One region of the Micromonospora pallida genome, then DNA from elsewhere that is predicted to be linked to it. Evidence: riboswitches for the same ligand, from Rfam matches in the RefSeq annotation. Region 1 holds a riboswitch; each other region holds the start of a gene.
The links. A riboswitch is a leader RNA that binds a small molecule or an ion and turns the genes downstream of it on or off. The one in region 1 is predicted to bind cyclic di-AMP.

Region 1 (4,290 bases):
TACGGCCGGCACGCCCGAACCCGAGGTGCTGCCCGGCGGCTGACCCGGCCCGCCGGCCACCCCGCCCGCCGCCAGCGGGCTCCGAACCCTGCTTCCGGCCCCGCCTCTGGCGGCTGAGCAACGCTGCTCGCCGTCAACGGGCTCCGAACCCCCGCGTCCCGCTCTGCCCGGCGGCTGATCCGGCCCCCGGCCAGGGCGTCGAACAGCAAGCGGCCCGCCACCCCCGGATGGGGTGGCGGGCCGCGTCGGGTTGCTCAGTAGACCGACAGGTGGACGTGGTTGGTGTGATCGCTGGACGGGTCGCCGCCCGCCCCGCTGTACGACTTCCACCCGCTGCTCGGCAGCCAGATCTGGCGGTACCAGATCACGTAGAGCACGCCGAGGCGGTCGGCGTTGTTGATGAAGTACGCCGCCAGGTTGTTGCCGTAGGTCCGGTCACCGCCGGTGGCGTCGCCGCCGAAGCCGTTCTTCTGGGCGGCGAAGTCGCAGGCCCGGCCCTTGGGATGCTCGCCCGAACCGCCGGGGCGGTAGCAGGAGACATACCGGGTGAAGCCGGCCGCCTTGGCCTGGTTGAGCGCGTGCAGCGTACGCGGGGTGATGCAGCCGTCGGCGGGCGTCGGGTCGTTGACGCTGCACGACTCGGGCGGCCAGGAACCGTCGGCGTTGCGCGGTGCCGGCTTCGCCGTGGCGGACCGGGTCGTACCGCCGCTACTCCCGCCCGAACTGGAGCTGGAGTTGGCGACGGAGAGCGCCCGCTCGGCCTGCTGCTTGCGCTTCTCCATCACCGCGACCTGCTTGCGCTGCTCGGTGATCTCCCGGGTCAGCGCGGTCTTGGTCTGGTTGGCCTGCTCCCGGGTGGTCAGCAGGCCGCGTAGTTCGCGGTCCTCGTTGGCGGCGACCGCGTCCAGCGCGGCGGCCCGGTCCATGAAGTTCTGCGGCGAGTCGCTGGTCAGCAGCGCCGAGGCCGGTCCGAGTCGACCGCTCCGGTACGCGAGGCCGGCGATCACGCCGACCTTCTGGTCCCGGACGGCCAGTTCCTTCTCGATGGTGGTGAGCTGTTCGTTGATCTTCTTCTGCCGGGCGGTCGACTTCGCGAGCGCGTCCTTGGCGTCGAGCCACCCCTTGCTGGCCGCCTCCAGTTGGGCGCGCAGTGCCGGGGTGCCGCCCTCGGGATCGTCACCGGGGGCCCGGGCGGTCAGCGGCGGGGCCGCCGTGGCGGGAACCACGGTGATCGGCGCGCCCGCGACGCCGAGGGCGAGTGTCGCGGCGATCAGTGCCGCCATCCGGGCGGCGGTACGTCGTACGGGTGCCACTACTGGCATGCACATGTCCTTCCGTCATCCGCCGACCGGGTTAGCTGACGGGTTCGGGACGGAAGATCCCTACCGCTGACGCGGATGCACCCCAAGAACATGGTTCCCCGGCTCGCCGTCACGGGCGATTAGGCGGCGGCCACCGCAGGCGCCGGAGGGCGCCGCCCGGCGGTGACCGGGTCCGAGACTACCGAAGCCGGTGCCGCACGGGCAGCGGCGACCACACCGCTCCCACGAGATGACACCAACAAACCTGACATAGCCGGACAATATACTCCGAGATTTAAGTTTGTCCTAATTACCACTCCACTCGACCGCAGACGCCGGGCGATTCGTCGGGCTCGACCTGGAGGGTGGCGTGGTCGATGTGGAAGTCCTCGTGCAGCGCCGTACGCGCGGCGGCCAGCACCATGCCGACCTCGGCCGCCGGGTCCGTGGTCAGGTGCGCCGAGGCGACCTCCATCCCCGAGGTGAGCGTCCAGACGTGCAGGTCGTGCACCTCGACCACGCCCGGTACGGCGCTGAGTCGGTCGCGCACCGCGTCCACCTGGAGATGTTCCGGGGCGGCCTGGACCAGGATCCGCAGCGCGGCCCGGCCCAGCCGCCAGGTGCGGGGCAGGATGAAGACCCCGATCGCCACCGCGACCAGCGGGTCGGCCCACCACCAGTCGGTCAGCGCGATGACCGCCGCCGCCGTGATTACGCCGACCGACCCGAGCAGGTCGGCCACCACCTCCAGGTACGCCCCGCGCAGGTTGATGCTCTCCTGCGCGCCCTGGCGCAGCAGCGCGAAGGCGACCAGGTTCGCCAGCAGGCCGAGCACCGCCACCAGCAGCATCGGGCCGGTGGTCACCTCCGGCGGGTCGCCGAACCGGCGGACCGCCTCGACGAGCACGTAGACCGCGACCCCGGAGAGGAGGACCGCGTTGGCCAGCGCGGCGAGCACCTCCAGCCGGTAGAGGCCGAAGGTGCGCTGCGGATCCCGGCCGGCCCGCCGGGCGGCGGTGATCGCGGCCAGGGCCATGCCGATGCCGAGCACGTCGGTGAACATGTGGCCGGCGTCCGAGAGCAGGGCGAGCGACCCGGTGCTCAGCGCGGTCGCCGCCTCGACCACCATCAGGGTGGCGAGCAGGCCGAACGCGCCCCAGAGCCGGCCGGTGTGTCGTCCCGCAGCGTGTGCGAGCCCGCCGTGGTGGTCATGACCTGCGCCCACGCTCCCACCCTCCGTTCCCCGTGCGCTCCCGACCCAATGTATGTTCACATCGCAATATGTGCAAGTAACTGCCGGCAAGGCGCCCGTAACGGATGCGGCTGGAGGTAGCAGGGGTCCCTTGTTACTCATCAATGAGTAACAAGGGACCCCTGCTACCAGCTGAACGCCTTGGGAGGCAGGGGCAGCGCAGGTCAGTCGAGCGGGTCGAGGGTGGTGAGGCGTTGGGTGGCCCGGGAGAGGGCTACGTAGAGGGTCCGTACGCCGGAACCCGGGTCGGCGCGGATCTCACCCGGCGCGACCAGCGCCACCCCGTCGTACTCCATGCCCTTGGCCTGGAGGCTGGTCACCACCTGAAGGCGCGGCGAGTCGAGGTGGGCCAGCCAGCAGGCGACCTCGTCCCGGCGGGGCACCGGAGTGATCACACCCACCGTCCCCGCCACCTCGGCCAGCAGCGCGTCGACCGCCTCGACGGTGCGGGCCGCCAGCTCCGTCGCCGGCACCCGCAGCTCCACCGGGTGCACGCCGGTGGAGCGGACGGCGGTCGGCAGCGGCAGATCCGGGTGGACCGTACGGATCTCGGCCGCCGCGACCGCGAAGATCTCCGCCGAGTTGCGGTAGTTGGTGGTCAGCGTGAACTCGTGCCGCTTGCGCCGGCCGAGCGCCTGCTCCCGGGCCCGGGTCAGCTCCACCGGATCACCGGTCCACGCGGTCTGCGCCGGGTCGCCGACCACCGTCCAGGAGGCTAACCGGCCCCGCCGGCCCAGCATCCGCCACTGCATCGGCGACACGTCCTGCGCCTCGTCGACCACCACGTGCGCGTAGTCGCGGTAGTCGGCCGGGCGCTCCCGGGCCGCCGCCCGCTCGGCGCGCTGCCGGTCCGCGAAGGTGCTCAGCTCGCGTACCCCACCGGCGAGCTGGAACGGGTCGCGTCGGCGGCGGGCCGGCTTCATCGGCTGGCCGAGCAGCGCGTCCAGCTCGTCCAGGAGCGCGATGTCGGCGATGGTCAGCCCATCGCGGTCCAGCGTCCGCCAGGCCGCCGTCAGCACGCGGATCTCCGCGCCGGAGAGGATCCCCTGGGCGTACGCGCGCAGCCGCTCCGGCCGGGCCAGCCAGCCGAGCACGTGGCGCGGGTGCAGGCGCGGCCACCACGCCTTGAGGAACTCGCGGAATTCCGTCCGGTCGACCAGCTCGTCATCGAACAGCCGCTGCTCGGGCAGGCCGGGTACGCCCAGCTTGCGGGCCTGTGCCCAGAGCGCGGCGAAGATTCCGTCGAAGCCGGCCCGGCGCGCCTCGTTGCGGCGGGCGCCCCGGGGCAGCGCCCGGGTGCGGATCGTGTCCAGTTCGGCACGGCTCAATCGGAGCAACTGCCCCCGGTAGAGCAGACGCAGCTCCTCCGGGCCGTCCGGCACCGCGTCCCGGGCGGCCCGTTCCAGTACCCGCCGCATCCGCAGCGAACCCTTGACCGCCGCCACGTCCGGCGGGTCGGTGCGGGTGGCGGACATGCCGGGAAAGAGCGAGCCGAGCGAGTGCAGGGTGGCCGTCTCCTCACCGAGGGACGGCAGCACCGAGGCGATGTACTCGACGAAGACCGTCGACGGGCCGACGACCAGGATCCCGCCCCCGGCGTACCGGCTGCGGTCGGAGTAGAGCAGGTACGCGGCCCGGTGCAGGGCGACCGCCGTCTTGCCGGTGCCCGGACCGCCGGAGACGATCGTCACGCCCGAGCCGGGGGAGCGGATCGCCTCGTCCTGCTCCCGCTGGATG
Region 2 (4,290 bases), 5.3 Mb from region 1:
AGATCATCTTCGACCGGGGCCTCGGTGACCTCTTCGTCGTCCGGACCGCCGGGCACGTCGTCGGCGCCGAGGTGCTCGGCAGTGTCGAGTACGCGGTGACCGTCCTGGACACGCCCCTGGTGGTCGTCCTCGGTCACGACTCGTGCGGAGCGGTGCAGGCCGCCCGGGAGGCCGACGGCACCGGGACGACGCCCCCCGGTTACCTCGGCGCGGTGGTGGGCGCGGTGGTGCCCAGCGTCCGTCGGGCCGCCCGGGAGGGCACCACCGACGTCGACCGGATCGTCGACATCCACATCGAGCACACCGTCGAGGTGCTGCTGGAGCAGTCGGTGACGCTGAACCGGGCCGTGCAGGAGGGGCGGTGCGCCGTGGTCGGCATGTCGTACCGGCTGGCCGCCGGCGGGGTGCGGGTGGTCCACTCGGTGCCGGCCGGCGACGACTTCGCCCTGGCCGCCGGCGCGGCCCCGCTGGCGCCTGGTCGGTCCTGACCGGCGAGCTGGCGCCTGGCTGGCCCCGAACTGCGAACGGGCCCGCAACCGGTCGTCCGGTTTGCGGGCCCGTTGTCGTCGGCTCGGTCAGAGCATGGACACGTGTACGTGGTCCGTGTGGTTGGACGGGCCGCTGTACGACTTCCAGCCGGTCGCCGGGAACCAGATCTGCCTGTTCCAGATCACGTAGTAGATGCCGAGGCGGTCGGCGTTGCGGACCAGGAACGCGGTGAGGTTGTTGCCGTACATCCGCTCCGCCTTGGTGTCCCAACTGCTGAAGCCCGACTTCTGGAGCGACCAGTCGCAGGCCCGCCCCTTCGGGTGCTCGTACGGCCCGCCCAGCCGGTGGCACCCGACGAACATGTTGAAGCCGGCTCGCTTGACCTCTTTGTACATGTGCAGCGTGCGCGCGGTGATGCAGCCGCCGGTGGTCGGGTCGTCCTCGGTACAGCCCAGCGGACGCCAGTTGCCGTTGCTGTCCCGGCCGGGGCCGGGCCGGGCGATCGGGGAGGTGGCGTCCACCAGGCCGCCGGTCAGGCCGACGCCGCCGACCAGCGAGAGGGACTTCTCCGCCTCCCGCTTGCGCTTCTTGAGGATGTCCGCCTGCTTCTGCTGCTCCATGACCTCGGCGTCGAGCGCCTTCTTGGCCAGTTCCGCCTGCTTCTTGACGGCGGCGACCGCGGCGACCTTCTTGCCGTTGACCATGTTCATCTCGTCCAGCGCGCTGGCGCGCTCGACGAACGAGTCGGGGGTGTTGCTGTTGAGCAGCATGGAGGTCGCGCCGACCCGACCGGTCATGTACGACCGTACGGCGATCGTGGCCACCTGCGGGGTGAGCGCCTTCAGTTCGTTCTGCGCCCGCTCGACCTCCAGCGCGAGGGTGAGCTGCCGCTTCTTCGACGCGTCCAGTTTCGCCTGGGCCTGCGTGTAGCTGCGGTTCGTCTCCTCGATCACCTCGTTGAGGAGCTTCGGCTGCTCTCCGTCGTGCCCGGACGGGCTCGACGGCTCCGCCATCGCTGGCGCGGGGCCAGCGGCCACGGCGAAGGCGGCGAGTACGGCCACGACAGGTTTCAGCCAGCGGCGTGAAGGTGCCGTCACAGTTGTCCCTTCCATCGACCGCCGACCGGGTTAGCTGACGGGTTCAGGGCGGAAGTGGCCCCTACCGCTGACGCGGATGCACCCCATGAACCTGGTTCCCCGGTTCGCCGCAGGCGATTAGGCGGTGGCCCCGCTGGCGCCGGTGCGCGCCTTCGGCGGTAACCGGCAGCGAGGTTACCCGACAGTGGGCACCGGGTTCTACGCCCGGATACCGACCAAAAGCGTCATTTCCCCATTGCGTTCCGTCACTCCCGCCACATTTGTCAAGATCAGGCGATTGATGATAACGCTGTGCGATTTCACCATGTCGATTCCGTGTTTCCCGGTCGACCGGGTCCGTCGGGGATATTGTTCGGTCCGGTGGCGACCCGGGGGCCGCTGAGGGCGGCCAGCGCCTCGTCCCGTTCCCCGGCGGGCCGGCGCGGGCGAGGGGTCGTCGTACCGCCCCGCCCGGCGGTGGTGACCAGGGCGGCCAGGCCGGTGGTGATCGGCACGGCGGCGATCAGCCCGAGCGTCGCGACGATGCTGCGGACGATCTCCTGGGCCAGGAACTCGCTGGTCACGATCTCGGTGACGCCGCGGGTGTCGGCGGTCAGCAACAGCAGCAGGGGCAGCGACGCCCCCGCGTACGCGAGCACGATCGTGTTGACCGTCGAGGCGATGTGCGCCCGGCCGACCCGGGTGGCCGCCCGGTAGAGCTGGAGCCGGGTCAGGTCCGGATTGGCGTGGGCCAACTCGGTGACCGTGGCGGCCTGGGTGACCGTGACGTCGTCCAGCACGCCCAGCGAGCCGATGATGATGCCGGCCAGGAGCAGTCCGTGCAGGTCGACGTCGGCCTGGAACATCGAGAGCGTGGTGGCGTCCTCGGAGCCGTACCCGGTCAGATGGGTGAACGCGGTCGCCAGGCTGCCGAGAAGGCCGGTGAGCACCAGGCTGGCCAGGGTGCCGAGGACCGCGACGGAGGTCTGCGCGGTGACCCCGTGGGTGAGGTACAACACCACGAACATGATCAACGCGGCCCCGGTGATCGCCACTGGCAGCGGCGCCTGCCCGGCGCTGATTCCGGGCAGCACGAAGGTGAGCAGGATCGCGAAGCTGGCCGCCAGCCCACCGAGCGCGGCCAGCCCGCGCCACCGGCCGAACGCCACGATGGCGACGGCGAAGACCAGGGCCAGCCAGATCAGCGGCTTCCCCCGCTGGTGGGCGGCGATGCTGTAGCTGCTCACCGTCGGGTCGGCCGGATCGGTCAGTACGACCAGGACCACCTTGTCGTCGACTTCCACCGAGGGGGATCCGGCACCGGTCGGCAGGGGCGTCTCGACCCGCTGTCCGGCGTCGGGCCCGGTCTCGACCGCGATCGTGGCGATGCCGCACGGCCCCGCCGTCGTCCCCTCCGGGGTTTCCGGGGCGGGCGGGCAGGCCTCGGTCACCACCCGCTCGACCGTGCCGTGGTAGCGGGGAGCATCCTCGCCGCCGCCGACCTCCGGGGCGTCCCGGGGCCAGAGCACCAGCGCCGCGACCAGCGTTACCAGGAAGAGCGGGACCACGGTCGCGATCAGGACGCGCCGTACGCGCGGCGGCGCGGCGACGGCGGGACGGCTGTGGTCGTGACCCATGCTTCTCCCAACGGTCCTGGTGTGGCGGTTGCCCCGGCCGAACCATTCTGCCGGGTCCGAAGCCGCAGCTCGCGGCCTGCTCACCGATCCGGCCCGGGCTCACCGGCACCCGCCGTCGTGCGCGAGCGGCAGCTCACACCGCTGTCCGCCGCCCAGTCGCGCGTCACACCAGACCCGGGTACGCCTCGACTGGTCGTCCTCCGCGCTGACCGTGGCCTCCCCGAAGTCGAGGGCCGGCACGTGCCCGAGGGAGTCGCGCAGCGCGACCACGAGGACGACGGCGTCCACCCGGCGGGGCAGCGCCACCGGCAGGTGCAGCACCCAACGACCCATCGTCACCACCGCCTACGTCCCGGGTCCGCCGCGACGGCGGGGAACTGCGCCGTGAGGGCGGCAACCGTCTCCCGTAGGCCGGCGGCGGTCAGTTCGATCTGCCCGGCGGCCCGTGCCCATTCCCAGGTCGCCGCCTTCACGGCCGGGCCGTCCTCCCCGGCGGCCCGGAGCTGCTCCTCGGCCACCCTGATCCGGTGCGGGAACCGGTCGATCCGGTCCGCCGCCGCGCGGAGCCGGACGACGACCGCCCCCACCGTGGCGGCCAGATCGTCGACGGGCGCGTGCCGTCCCGGAGCCGTCCGCAGGCGCTGGACGCCCAGGCCGAGCAGCCGTTCCGCCTCGTCGGCCAGATCCAGCGCCTGATCGGCACCCCGCTGCGCCGCGCGCAGCGCCGGATGCGCCGCACCACCGCCGACCCGTTCCAGCAGGACGACGGCCGCGCCGACCGCGACGTACGCCTCCCGCAACTCGTCGGCCACCCCGGCCACCGCCCACGCGGCGCTGGCCGTCGGCACGCTCACGACCTGCGGGTACGCGGGCGACGTCGGCGCGGCGGCCGGCTCGACCGGCACCGGCAGGTACCGGTCCGGGCACGGCCAGGCGCAGCCGCAACCGCAGCGCCGCCAAGCCGTACGCCAGTCACGGCGGTGACGCGGAGCGAGCGGGACCGGATGGTGTCGGGGCACGGGGACCTCCCTCTTTCGGCTTATCGGCCATATCGCGGTGACCGTGGGTGTACAGCCTGCCCGTGTCGC
Region 3 (4,290 bases), 5.8 Mb from region 1:
CCGGCTCAGCACCATGGACGGCGTCGTCGTGCTGAGCGAGTCGCTGCCGGGCGGCCTGGCCACCAACTACAACCTGGGTGACACCGGCACCCACGAGGTCGGCCACTGGCTGAACCTCTACCACACCTTCCAGGGTGGCTGCTCCGGCTCCGGCGACAGCGTCTCGGACACTCCGGCGGAGGCGACGCCGGCGTTCAATTGCCCGACCGGCCGGGACAGCTGCACCGCCCCCGGCGCGGACCCGATCACCAACTTCATGGACTACACGTGGGACTCGTGTATGTACCAGTTCACCCCTGGGCAGGCCAGCCGCATGCTGACCGCGTGGAACGCCTACCGCGTCTGACGCCCACCGAACACCGACCGAGGCCGGCTCCGTCCCACGGAGCCGGCCTCGGCGTTTCCCGAATCAGGCGGCGGCCCGGTGCGCGGCATGACGACGCCGCCCCGCCCGCCGCTCCGGTACGCCCGGGTGCCCGGCCGCCGAGGGATCGCTCGCCCGTGGATCCAGCCAGACCTGCACCGCCGGTCGGCCGTGCCCGACGCCGAGGTCGCCCATGCCGCCCCGCTGGTGCCGGGCGAGCATGGCCACGTCGACGGTGAACTCGAACAACCGCCAGTCGGCCCGGGACTCGGCCCGGAAGCTCTCCGCCAGCCGGGCCACCCGGGCCTGGTCGGTGACCGGGCGGGCGTGCCCGGCCACGTACGCCTCGTCGTCGCTCTCCTCAGGCGGGAAGGAGTGCAGGGCGTAGCGCCCGTCGCGTTCCAGGTCGCGCCGCTTGGGCGAGTCGACGACGAAGCAGAAGAGACCCTCGTCGGTGATCACCGGGGAGACCGGGTGGACCCGGGGACCACCGTCGGCCCGGACCGTGGCCAGGTAGCCGAAGCCCGGGCCGTACTGCTGCATGAGAAGGCGGATCGCGTCGGCGAGTCGGGGCTCGTCGGCGGCGAACTCGGACCAGGAAGCCATGCCGACATCCTATCGAACAAGCGTACGAAAGAGCATCCCGACGCGCTGGTCACCCGCCGGTGATTCCGCACCGCTCGCTATGGTGGTGCGATGCTGCTCTCCGATCGGGACCTCGTCAGCGAGATCAAGACTGGCACGCTGGCGCTGGAGCCGTTCGACGCGAGCCTGGTCCAGCCCTCCAGCATCGACGTACGCCTGGACCGGCTCTTCCGGGTCTTCAACAACCACCTCTACACCCACATCGACCCGGCGCAACAGCAGGACGATCTCACCTCGTTGGTGGAGGTGCCCGAGGGGGAGCCCTTCGTGCTGCACCCCGGCGAGTTCGTGCTCGCCTCCACGCTCGAGGTGATCTCGCTGGGCGACCAGCTCGCGGGCCGACTGGAGGGCAAGTCGAGCCTGGGCCGGCTCGGCCTGCTCACCCACTCCACCGCCGGTTTCATCGACCCGGGCTTCTCCGGCCACGTGACGCTGGAACTCTCCAACGTGGCCAACCTGCCGATCACGCTCTGGCCCGGCATGAAGATCGGCCAGCTCTGCATCTTCCGGCTCTCTTCGCCGGCCGAGCATCCGTACGGCTCCGCTGTCTACGGTTCCCGTTACCAGGGGCAGCGCGGGCCCACCCCGAGCCGGGCCTGGCGGAACTGGCGCACCTGGCCCACCCGCTGACCCGGCCCATCCTCTCCGGTAACACTCGCCCTGCCGTGGTGGTGTGCGCTCGGCTTCGCCGGGTGCCTGCAGGGGTCCCCTGCTACGCATAAAGCGGTAACAGGGGACCCCTGCTACCAGCTCAGCCGGGGCGACCGTAGCTGTGCACCGGGCCGTCGTCGGCGCGTTTCATCCGTACCGGGACGCCGGCCCGAGAGGCGTGCACCACCCAGCCGTCGCCGACGTACATGCCGACGTGGTGCAGATCGGAGTAGTAGAAGACGAGGTCACCGGGGCGTAGCTCGCTCCGGCCGACCTGGGCGGTCACCCGTCGCTGCTGGGCGGCGTTGTGCGGCAGGGCGACCCCGGCCCGCGCCCAGGCGGCAAGCATGAGCCCGGAGCAGTCGTACGCGTTGGGCCCTTCGGCTCCCCAGACGTAGGGCTTGCCGATCTGCGCGCAGGCGAAGCTGACCGCCCGGCCGGCGGCGCCGCCGGGGTAGGCGGCCGGGCAGGGGGCGGGCCGCAGGCTGGTGCCGCCACCGGTGCCGTACGCCTTCAGGCGTGCTTTCTGGAGCCGGGCGATGGTGGCGTCGATCTGCTGTCGCTTCGCGTCCAACTGGCGGTCGACCTGGCCGAGTTGGACGATCAGCCGGTCCAGCGGGTCCTTGCGGGCAGTGAGCTGGTTTCGCAGCTCGACCACGTGCCGGATGTCGGCCTGCTGCCGACGGGCGAACTGGTCGAGGAGTTCGAGCTGCTGGACGACGGCGGCCGGCGACGGGTTGGCCAGCATGGCGTTGAGGGCGGAGGCGTTCTCCCCCTTGTACGCCCGTACCGCGATTCCGTCGACCTTGGTCATGGCTCGGTCGATCTCGCGTCGTAGCGGCTCGATGCGGGCGGCCAACGCTGCTGCCTGTCCCCGCTTGTCGGCGAGCGCCTGTCGGGTGGCGTTGTGCTGTTCGATGACCGGTTCGAGGGCGTTCCACTCCCGGTCGATCTGGCGTTCGATCTCGGCGACCGAGGGTTCGGCGTGGGCCACGCCGGCCCCGCTCGTCACGATGACGGCGGCTCCGACGAGGACGGTGACGACGGTGGTGAAGCGGGACCAACATGGACGCGGCGCAGCCGTCGTCCGGGCAGCCGGGGCCGGCCGGACGGACGGTGGCCGCGGGGCATGGTGTGCCACCGGGCTCCTTGCTCCTTCTTCCTGGGACCGCCTACCGGGTTAGCTGACGGGTTCGGGCGGGAAGGGAGCGCCCTACCTTGGGTACGGATTCACCCCGATGGTGCTGGTGGTTCCCCGGCTCGCTCTGTTGTGGCGATGTTCCTGTTGTGGCGACGCGCCGTCGTGGTTTCTGTCGTGGCGACGTGTCGTCGGGCGACTCGGCGGTGTCGAGCCGTTTCCGCCTCGGAATGGCGGACCTGTCACCGACTCGGCAAGTGCCGAGGCTAGAGACGAGCGTCACCGGTCCGCAACACGGTTCGCCGCAGTGCCACCTGCCGATTTCCGACAGTAACCACAGTGAGGCTCGGTCGTTCACCGGCGTCTACGGAGCTACCGGCAGCAGCATCGCGACCGGCGACATTGGCCCAGCACGAAGGAGCCCCGGCCGTCGGCCGGGGCTCCTTCGTCAGGTGTGGTCAGTAGGGGCGGCGGAAGCCCGCGACCGGCATGTGGCTGATGCTGGCCACCTGCACCGGCTTACCGGCACGGGGGGCGTGCACCATGATGCCGTTGCCCAGGTAGAGGCCGACGTGGTGCAGGTCGCTGAAGAAGAAGACCAGGTCGCCGGGACGTGCCTCGGAGCGGCTGATCGCCTTGGTCTCGCGCCACTGCGCGCCGGTGAAGTGGGTCAGGTGGATACCCGCGGCCTTGTAGGCGTACTGGGTGAGCCCGGAGCAGTCGAACGAGTTCGGCCCGGTGGCGCCCCAGACGTACGGGTCACCGACCTGGGCGCAGGCCGTCCTGATCGCGGTGTTGGCGGCGCTGCTGATCACGCCCTTGATCAGCGGACAGCCGGGAGCGCTGACCGCCGTCTTCGGCATGGACGCCCGCAGCCGCTTGATCTCGGTGTCGATCTTCGTCTTCTTCGCCGCCAGGTCCTTCTCCTGCTTGACCTGGCTGGTGATGATGGTGTCCAGCTTCTGCTTCTCGGTCTCGTACTTGGTCCGGATCGCCACCACGCCCTGGAGTTCCCTGCGCTGGTGGGCGGCGAGCCGGTCGAGCATGCCCATCTGCTCGCCCAGGGTGCCCGGCTTGGCGCTGACCAGCAGCGCGCCGATCTCCTGGGACGGGCCGGTCATGTAGTGCCGGGCGGCCAGGGCACCGATCCGGTTCATGGCCATGTCGCTCTGCAGCGCGAGCGGCTCGATCTTCTTCTGCAGCTCGGTCGACTTCTTCTGGTTGACCTTGAGCTGGCTACGGACCTCGTTGTACTTCTCGATCGTGGGCTCCAACTGCTCCCACTGCTTGTCGATCTGCGCCTCGATCTCCTCGGGAGTGGGCGCAGCGTACGCGGGAGCAGCGAGCAGGCCGGCACCGACCACGGCGGCGGCGGCCAGGGTGACCAGGTGTCGAACGAACCGGCGCAGCCCACCCGGACGAGTGGGGAGCTGATCCGGTGCGTGACGCTGAGGGGGCGGGGTTGCCACCGGCACGAACTCCTTTGGCGACC

Region 2: it holds a riboswitch for cyclic di-AMP, as region 1 does, so the genes downstream of both, GA0074692_RS22530 (coiled-coil domain-containing protein) here and GA0074692_RS00615 (coiled-coil domain-containing protein) in region 1, are expected to answer to the same signal.
Region 3: it holds a riboswitch for cyclic di-AMP, as region 1 does, so the genes downstream of both, GA0074692_RS24695 (C40 family peptidase) here and GA0074692_RS00615 (coiled-coil domain-containing protein) in region 1, are expected to answer to the same signal.

The regions. Positions count from the first base shown of each region.
Region 1 is NZ_FMHW01000002.1:94,313-98,602, forward strand. It holds gene GA0074692_RS00610 (STAS domain-containing protein) at 1-43, shown strand, start outside; gene GA0074692_RS00615 (coiled-coil domain-containing protein) at 255-1,313, opposite strand; cyclic di-AMP (ydaO/yuaA leader) riboswitch at 1,327-1,458, opposite strand; gene GA0074692_RS00620 (cation diffusion facilitator family transporter) at 1,612-2,526, opposite strand; gene GA0074692_RS00625 (HelD family protein) at 2,718-4,290, opposite strand, start outside.
Region 2 is NZ_FMHW01000002.1:5,433,781-5,438,070, reverse strand. It holds gene GA0074692_RS22535 (carbonic anhydrase) at 1-488, shown strand, start outside; gene GA0074692_RS22530 (coiled-coil domain-containing protein) at 576-1,586, opposite strand; cyclic di-AMP (ydaO/yuaA leader) riboswitch at 1,590-1,720, opposite strand; gene GA0074692_RS22525 (YibE/F family protein) at 1,886-3,202, opposite strand; gene GA0074692_RS22520 (hypothetical protein) at 3,302-3,535, opposite strand; gene GA0074692_RS22515 (hypothetical protein) at 3,538-4,056, opposite strand.
Region 3 is NZ_FMHW01000002.1:5,880,849-5,885,138, forward strand. It holds gene GA0074692_RS24680 (zinc metalloprotease) at 1-346, shown strand, start outside; gene GA0074692_RS24685 (pyridoxamine 5'-phosphate oxidase family protein) at 410-970, opposite strand; gene dcd (dCTP deaminase) at 1,061-1,639, shown strand; gene GA0074692_RS24695 (C40 family peptidase) at 1,761-2,672, opposite strand; cyclic di-AMP (ydaO/yuaA leader) riboswitch at 2,815-2,946, opposite strand; gene GA0074692_RS24700 (C40 family peptidase) at 3,257-4,273, opposite strand.